Linked DNA regions of Ketobacter alkanivorans. Each later gene encodes a partner of the first gene's protein in a complex. Links are inferred from orthologs where the notes say so. Each region holds a gene or a part of one and is shown on either strand. Other genes may lie near its edges.

What was found. Proteins that work in one complex are often made in the same cells at the same time.
Region 2: the proteins of eno (region 1) and rne are in contact, whole or in part, in a solved structure (PDB 2FYM), measured with the Escherichia coli proteins. The link is inferred for Ketobacter alkanivorans from one-to-one orthologs.

Annotation. Positions count from the first base shown.
Region 1 is NZ_CP022684.1:1,037,008-1,041,449, forward strand. Bases 1,444-4,442 are described here. They hold eno (phosphopyruvate hydratase), read right to left. Parts: upstream 3,593-4,442; coding sequence 2,294-3,592; downstream 1,444-2,293. Other genes in these bases: ispD (2-C-methyl-D-erythritol 4-phosphate cytidylyltransferase), read right to left, coding at 1,444-1,804; ftsB (cell division protein FtsB), read right to left, coding at 1,811-2,128; kdsA (3-deoxy-8-phosphooctulonate synthase), read right to left, coding at 3,655-4,442. Outside these bases: tRNA pseudouridine(13) synthase TruD, read right to left, coding at 1-593; ispF (2-C-methyl-D-erythritol 2,4-cyclodiphosphate synthase), read right to left, coding at 590-1,066; more of ispD, read right to left, coding at 1,103-1,443. UniProt on the Escherichia coli protein: Catalyzes the reversible conversion of 2-phosphoglycerate (2-PG) into phosphoenolpyruvate (PEP). It is essential for the degradation of carbohydrates via glycolysis.
Region 2 is NZ_CP022684.1:4,724,971-4,729,071, reverse strand. What follows is about bases 1-3,380. They hold rne (ribonuclease E), read left to right. Parts: upstream 1-342; coding sequence 343-3,180; downstream 3,181-3,380. Other genes in these bases: murB (UDP-N-acetylmuramate dehydrogenase), read right to left, coding at 3,270-3,380. Outside these bases: more of murB, read right to left, coding at 3,381-4,101. UniProt on the Escherichia coli protein: Endoribonuclease that plays a central role in RNA processing and decay. Required for the maturation of 5S and 16S rRNAs and the majority of tRNAs. Also involved in the degradation of most mRNAs.

The sequences.
Region 1 (4,442 bases):
TTTTCCCGTGGCAGCGCGTTTTGCTCCACCCAGTGCATGGCCTCTTCAATATTGCCGCTATCGTGCCCGAAACGCTGCGCGCCAAAATAATTGGGCACGCCTGACTCTTTTATAAGAGCCAATCGCTGCTCCAATTGATCTTTCCCGACCAGGTTACGGAGCACTATTTGGAAACGATTGGTCTTATGGGTGCCAATACGCAGTTTTTTGTTATGACGAGCGTAGCGTAGCAGTGTGATGCCCTGCTCTGCCATTGCCACAGCATCGGGTTCGAGGTTTTTACCGGGAAGATGCAAAGAGAACCATTGACTGGTAAGGCCACGGCGATCTTTTAGCCCTGAGTAAGTAATGGCTCGTTGCGATAAACCAAACAGGCTGGACAAACACTTTACGGTAAAGCGGGTATTTTGATCATCGGTTTGCAGCAACAGAAACAAATGCTCACCCTCGCCACAGGGTTCGAAGCCCAGCACTTCCTCTACAACAAAATCCTGCGGGAAGGTCTTAAAATCCGCTTGGCAAACTGGCGCGCCATAAGCATAAGGAGCCTGATCCAAACCAAAGGCAGGCAACGCCTGATGCTGGATACTCATAAGGGATAAATCAAGGCGACGGCATGCACCGCAATGCCTTCCTTGCGGCCGGTGTAACCCAGTTTTTCGGTGGTCGTGGCTTTTACGTTGACCCCACCCAAGTCGAGCTGCAGATCTTCTGCAATATTCGCTCGCATCAATGGTATGTGTGGTGCCATTTTGGGGGCCTGCGCAACAATGGTGACATCCACGTTGCCGACCTGGTACCCGGCTGTGCGCACCACCCCCATCACATGGCGCAACAACACTCGGCTGTCCGCGCCTTTGTATTGGGCATCGGTATCAGGAAAATGTTGACCGATATCACCCAATGCCGCTGCACCTAGCAACGCGTCAGCCAGGGCGTGGAGCGCAACATCGCCATCAGAGTGAGCAACAAAGCCATGCTCAAAGGGAATCGAAACGCCTCCCAGCATTAAATGGTCGCCTTCTCCAAAGCGATGCACGTCAAATCCGTGGCCAATGCGAAACATCTGTGTCTACCTTATCGTGTTGCGGCTTATCGGGGTTCACTGCTGCTGCATAAACAGGGCAGCCAGAGGAAGATCTTGTGGATGTGTGATTTTGATGTTGTCATAGTGACCTTCCACCAACAATGGCTGGTGGCCCATTCGCTCCATGGCTCCGGCTTCGTCAGTTACCATCACGCCTTCTGCCAGCGCGGCCTCAATCGCTTTACGCAAAGCCCCCAAGCGGAATAACTGTGGTGTGAGTGCGTGCCATAGCTGCTCGCGATCCACTGTCTCGGCGATCTGATTCAAGCGATTGGCTCGCTTCATGGTGTCCCGCACGGGGTTGGCCAATATGCCTCCTACCGCATCAAATTGGTCGACCTGATCAATCAGTTTGCCAATATCAGCACTGCGTACACAGGGGCGAGCGACATCATGCACCAACACCCAATCTTGTGCATCGCCCACTTCAGACAGGTAACGCAACCCATTGAGCACCGAATGGCAACGCTCATTGCCGCCGGTCACGGCCTTTATACGCGAATGAGTGGCGATTTTCAGGCCTTGAAAGCGCTTGTCTTCTGGGCTGATGGCCACTATTACCTGGGCTATATCAGCCAGCTCAAGCAATCGCTCAAGGGTGTTTTCAACAACGGTCTTGCCGTTCAATTCCAGATATTGCTTCGGCATCGACGAACCAAAACGCTTCCCCACCCCAGCAGCGGGCACTACACACCAAATTCGCACTGAATTATTCATATCGGGTTACGGCTGATTGTCGTCAATAATAAGGAAAAAGGTTTCATCTTCTTTCACCATTCCCAGTTGGGTGCGCGCCCTTTCTTCCACCGCATCCAATCCTTCTTTGAGGTTTTTTACCTCTGCCTGCAAACGCTTATTGCGCTCCTCAGCCAGATAATTCTCTTGTTCCTGGCGCTCGATTTCGCCTTTCAACCGCCAGATATCTGCCAGACTGCCTTCGCCTATCCACAGCCGCAGCTGCAAAGCAAAGAAACATAGCACCAGCACCCAGAATAAAAACCTGGGAAGGGTGAACCACGTTGGTTGGCTGCTCTCGGTCATGATGATTTACTGTGGCGCAAGGTGAGTATGCGCATAAGAATGGAGCTTTAGGTAAGAATGGTCAAGCCACCCCGGCCAATGGATGACCTGAGGGCGGTACGCAGAGATGAACAGGACGGATGGAGTATCCTTCCGTCCTGTTAGCTGCCGTCACGCAGGTTCGGCTTATTTGAAATTGCGGAACTCTGCCTTACCGTTGTAGGGGGCCTGATCACCTATGACTTCTTCAATGCGCAGCAATTGGTTGTACTTGGCAACGCGGTCGGAACGACACAGAGAGCCGGTTTTGATCTGACCAGCCGCAGTGGCTACGGCTAAGTCGGCGATCGTTGCATCTTCTGTCTCGCCTGAGCGATGGGAGATTACCGCGGTGTAACCGGCATCCTTGGCCATTTTGATAGCATCCAAAGTTTCGGTCAGGCTACCGATTTGGTTGAATTTGATCAGGATGCTGTTGGCGATGTTCTTGTCGATGCCTTCTTTCAGGATCTTGGTATTGGTTACGAACAGGTCATCACCCACCAGCTGGACTTTGTCGCCCAGTTTTTCGGTCAGTATTTTCCAGCCATCCCAATCGCTTTCATCCAGGCCATCCTCGATGGAGATAATGGGATAACGGTTGCACAGATCCGCCAGGTAATCCGCAAACTCTGCAGACGTGAGGGATTTATTGTCACCGGCCAATACGTATTTACCGTCTTTATAGAATTCAGAAGCAGCGCAATCCAAAGCCAGGGTTACGTTCTCGCCCAGTTTGTAGCCGGCTTTTTCAACGGCTTCAGAGATAACTTTCAAGGCTTCTTCGTTTGAAGACAGGTTGGGCGCAAAACCACCCTCATCACCCACCGCCGTATTCAAACCCTTGGCACTCAGTACAGCTTTTAGCGCATGAAATATTTCCGCACCGCAACGCAGGGCTTCCGCAAAATTGGGGGCGCCCACTGGCTGAATCATGAATTCCTGAATATCAACGTTGTTATCAGCATGAGCACCACCGTTGATGATGTTCATCATGGGAACCGGCATGCTGTAAGGACCAGCTTTGCCGTCCATTGCTTCACTGATGTGCTGGAACAGAGGAACCTGTTTGTACACCGCAGCCGCCTTGGCCACCGCCAAAGACACTGCCAAAATTGCGTTGGCACCAAACTTGGATTTGTTTTCTGTGCCGTCGGCATCGATCATGAGCTGGTCGATAGCACGCTGATCCACAGCACTTTTGCCTTTCAACAGTGCCTGGATGTCTGTGTTAATCGCTTCAACGGCTTTGAGGACACCTTTTCCCAGATAGCGGGACTTGTCGCCATCACGCAACTCCAGCGCTTCGCGGGAGCCGGTGGAAGCACCAGATGGAGCACAGGCGGTTCCAGCCGCTCCGGATTCCAGAATAACGTCGGCTTCTACAGTAGGATTACCTCGTGAATCCAACACTTCGCGGGCACGGATTTGAGCGATCTTAGGCATTGTCAGGATGTCTCCTATGAATAAATTTCAATTGGTTATAAATATAAATCGGTGTGTATTGATCAGTGGGTGTCTAAAGGCTCAAAGCCTTTCACCAGTTCATCCAACGCTTTAACCTGAGCCAGGAATGGCTCCAACATGGCCAGACGCAGGGCACAGGGGCCATCACATTTGGCTTTGTCCGGATCCGGGTGGGCTTCCAGGAACAAACCGGCCAGGCGCTGGCTAATGCCCGCCAAAGCCAATTCGGTTACCTGCGCACGACGGCCGCCAGCCGCCTCTGCCAAGCCACCGGGCATTTGCAAGGCATGGGTAACATCAAAAAACACGGGGCTGCCGAATTCCTTCATGATGCCAAAACCAAGCATGTCTACTACCAGGTTGTTGTAACCAAAACTTGAACCCCGTTCGCACAGGATCACTTGATCGTTACCCGCCTCTTCGCACTTACGAATGATGTGTTTCATTTCGCGAGGTGCCAGAAACTGCGCTTTTTTCACGTTGATGATGGCACCGGTTTGCGCCATCGCCACCACCAGGTCGGTCTGGCGGGACAGGAATGCGGGCAGCTGAATGATGTCACAGACTTCGGCGACCGGCCGGGCCTGCTCGGGCTCATGCACATCGGTGATAATGGGCACGTTAAACGTCTTTTTAACTTCTTCGAAGATCTTAAGACCTTCATCCAGACCTGGGCCACGAAATGAACTGACAGAGGAACGGTTGGCCTTGTCAAAAGATGCCTTGAATACATAAGGAATGCCCAGTTTCTCGGTCACCTTAACGTAGTGTTCGGCAATCTCCATGGCCATGTCGCGGGATTCCAGCACATTCATACCACCAAACAGTA
Region 2 (4,101 bases), 3.7 Mb from region 1 along the record:
AAACGCTCAATTAGTCCATTGCACAGACGGAATCACACAGTGCAATCAAAAATGGAGCATCATGGCCTGATAAGGGAAGTGACAGCCAACGCAAACGGTGCGAGCTGCTCGACCCGGCAAGAAGCATATTAACCGGTACTGAAAGCGATAGCAGTTCATACCGGATACAGCGTATGGGATAACAGGTGCCAAACAAGACATGCTGTTATCACAATTGCCTGCCATTATGATGGGTCAGGCCGCTGGTCTGTAGTGACGTTGCTCAGATCGGTTTAATACTGCTTCCCTGCCCGTAATCCGCCTCCTTTCTGTTATCCGCATAGATTGCTGGATACACCCTGCATGAAAAGAATGCTCATTAACGCAACACACTCAGAAGAGCTACGTGTTGCTCTGGTCGATGGCCAACGTTTGTATGATCTGGACATTGAACACCGCACCCGAGAACAGAAAAAGTCAAACATCTACAAGGGCCGAATCACCCGCATAGAACCCAGTCTAGAGGCCGCGTTTGTTGATTTCGGCTCTGAACGCCACGGTTTTCTGCCACTGAAAGAAATCTCCCGCGAGTATTTCGTAAAAAACCCCAAAGACATCCAAGGTCGCTTCACCATCAAGGATGTGATCAAGGAAGGTCAGGAAGTCATCCTGCAAGTAGGTAAAGAAGAGCGCGGCAACAAGGGCGCAGCCCTGTCCACCTTCATCAGCCTGGCCGGACGCTATCTGGTACTGATGCCTAACAACCCCCGTGCCGGCGGCATTTCACGTCGCATCGATGGCGATGAGCGAGCCGCTCTGCGGGACGTTATGAACGGCCTGAATATCCCTCAGGATATGGGCGTTATCATCCGCACTGCCGGTATCGGCCGCAGCGTGGCAGAACTGCAGTGGGATCTGGACTACCTGCTGACCCTGTGGACCTCCATCAGTGAGGCCTCCGAAAAGCGCTCTGCCCCATTCCTGATCTATCAGGAAAGCAACGTTATTATCCGTGCGGTGCGTGATTATCTGCGCCAGGACATCGGCGAAGTGCTGATCGACACCAAGGAAGTGTACGAAGAAGCTCTGACTTTCGTGCGTCAGGTAATGCCGCAGTACGAAAACAAGATCAAGCTGTATACCGATAATATCCCCCTGTTCAATCGTTATCAGATCGAATCCCAAATCGAAACCGCTTTCGAACGCGAAGTGAAATTGCCTTCCGGCGGCTCTATCGTGATCGATCCTACCGAAGCACTGGTGTCCATCGACATCAACTCCTCCAAGGCCACCAAAGGCGCAGATATCGAAGAAACTGCTCTGATGACCAACCTGGAAGCTGCTGACGAGATCGCCCGCCAACTGCGCCTGCGTGATATCGGTGGACTGATCGTAGTGGATTTCATCGATATGAACGCCAACCGCAACCAGCGCGAAGTGGAAAACCGCATGCGTGATGCGCTGGAAGTGGATCGTGCCCGTATTCAGGTGGGCCGCATTTCCCGCTTTGGCCTGATGGAACTATCCCGTCAACGCCTGCGACCCTCGTTAGGTGAAACCAGTGGCCATATCTGCCCCCGCTGCAGTGGCGTAGGCTTCATTCGCGACCTGCACTCATTATCTCTGAACATTATGCGCTTGATTGAAGAAGAAGCGCTGAAAGAGAACAGTGGTGAAATCCACGCTAAAGTACCTGTTAATGTGGCGACCTACCTGCTGAATGAAAAGCGCGACAATATTGTGGCCATCGAAAGCCGCAACAAAGTACGTGTATTGATTCTGCCCAGCCCGAATCTGGAAACTCCACATTATGAAGTCAACCGTATCCGCAGTGATCAGGTAGAGGGTGAAGGCATTGCCAGCTATGACCTGATTGATGCCGCTGATGAGCTTGAAGAGGATCTGTTGGCTCCGGGTGAAAGCCCCATTCACCGCCAGGAAGAAGCAGCGGTGCAAATGATTCAGCCCAACACCCCTGCGCCAACACCCATAGTGAAAAAAGATCCAAGCTTTTTCGCTCGCCTGTTCGCATGGTTCGCCCAGCTGTTCAGCAGCAATGAAGAGCAGGAAACCAAACAGGTAGAACAGAAACGTAACCAGCCAAATCGCAACCAGCGTGGCGGAAACCGTAATCCGCGTGGTGGCAACCGCAACCAGCGTGGCGGTGAAAATCGCAACCAGCGTGGCCGTAACCGCCGCGACAATACCAACGCGGAAAAGGACGATAATAAAGAAGCTGCAAATAAGGATGCCGCTAAGGATTCGGCCAACGAAAACCAAAACCAGAACCGCGATCAGAAGCAGGGACGGGGCCGCAACCAGAAGAAAGATCAGCAAGGCAACCGTAGCAGACAGCCAGCCGAGAACAAGCAAAAGCCTGCTGACGGCAACAGTAGCAATGAGGAAGGCCAGGAGTCGGGGAACGCCCGTCGCGGCCGTCGTCGCAGCTCCAATGACAATCGCCGTCGCCGTCAGAGCAAAGCGCAAGCCGGTGAGCGCGATCAGCAGTCTAATCAAACCGAGTCTGGTAATGCTCAAACTGACGCTGTAGCCCCGAAGCCTGCCCAAGGCTCAGACAAACCTGCGCAAGCGCCGAAAGCTGAAGCAGCAAAACCTGAGGCTACCAAGTCGGACGCAACTGACTCCAAGCCAGCGGCTCCTGCTAAAGCCGAAACGCCAAAAGCTCCACCGGCCAATGGCGCATCAGCTGAAGCCAAACCAACGGCAGAAGCCCAGGCAAACAAAGCTCAGCAGCCGAAACCGGCAGCACCCAAAGCCGACGCTCCGGCTGCTGCGAAACCTGCTGCAGAAGCGCCTAAACCACAAGAGGCTCCAAAACCTCAGCCCAGTAAACCGCAGGGTAATGCGCAAGCAGAAACCAAGCCCCAGCAGTCAGCGCCACAGCCAAAAGCCGAAGCGCCTAAACCTGCTGCCGCGCCAGCTGCGCCTGCCAAGGTTGAAGCCAAAGTAGAAGCCCCAAAACCGGCGGCACCTGCTACTCCGGCAGCAGCTACTCCGGCAGCAGCAAAGCCAAGTGCTCCAGCGGCTCCGGCAGCAGCCAAACCTGCTCCCAAGCCACAGGAAGCAGAACAGCCCGGGCAGCGTGCTTCTAACGATCCGCGGGAAATACGCCGTCGCCAGCAGCAAGAGGCCGCCAAAGCCAAAGCCGCCGCCGCGACAGAAGTAAAGAAAGACAGCTAAACCCGGTGCGCTTACCCTGACCTTCAGGGTAAGCGCATATCTTTCAATAGCAGCTAGCTTTGAAAGAACTTAACTGAACGGGAAATGAGTTAGATGATGCTGGGTTCAATTTCCAGCTCGACCCCAAAACGATCCAAAACCTGTTGTTGTATCTTTGCAGCCAACGTCAACAAATCTGCACTCGACTGCCCCTCATTGACCAACACCAATGCCTGGCGATCATGAACACGGGCCTGCCCCAACCGCTTTCCTTTCCAACCCAAACGATCAATCAACCAACCTGCCGCCAGCTTAACCTGTCCATTTGGCAGCTCATAGGCAACCACCGAAGGCTCAGCCATTTTAATGGTCTGGAATACCGCTACAGGCACCACCGGGTTTTTAAAAAAGCTTCCAACATTAGGCGCTAACGCTGGATCCGGTAGTTTTTCGGTACGAATACGAATGATTATATGGCGTACATCGGCAGCAGTAAGCTGATCGACATCATAACCCCACTCATCGGCGCTGTTGCGAATCTCTCCGTAATCCAGCTTTAAGGTGGGGGTTTTGTTCAGCCTCAACACCACGGCGGTGATAACGTGACGCCCCTTTTCTTCTTGTTTGAATACGCTGTCGCGGTAACCGAAACGGCATTCTTTGCAACTGAATTGCTGCGGCGAAAGATCCTTGAGACGCAGCGTTTCCACAGCCTCCAGACAATCTTTCAGCTCTACACCATAAGCCCCGATATTCTGGATCGGGGCAGCACCGACCGAGCCTGGGATCCAACTCAGATTCTCAAGCCCATACCAACCCTGCTGCACGCAGGTTTCTACCAGGCCATCCCAGTTTTCACCAGCCCCCACTTTGATCACAACCTGCTGCGGCCCTTGCTCCAGCACTTCCACCCCGCCGATACAGTTGTGAATTACCAGCCCC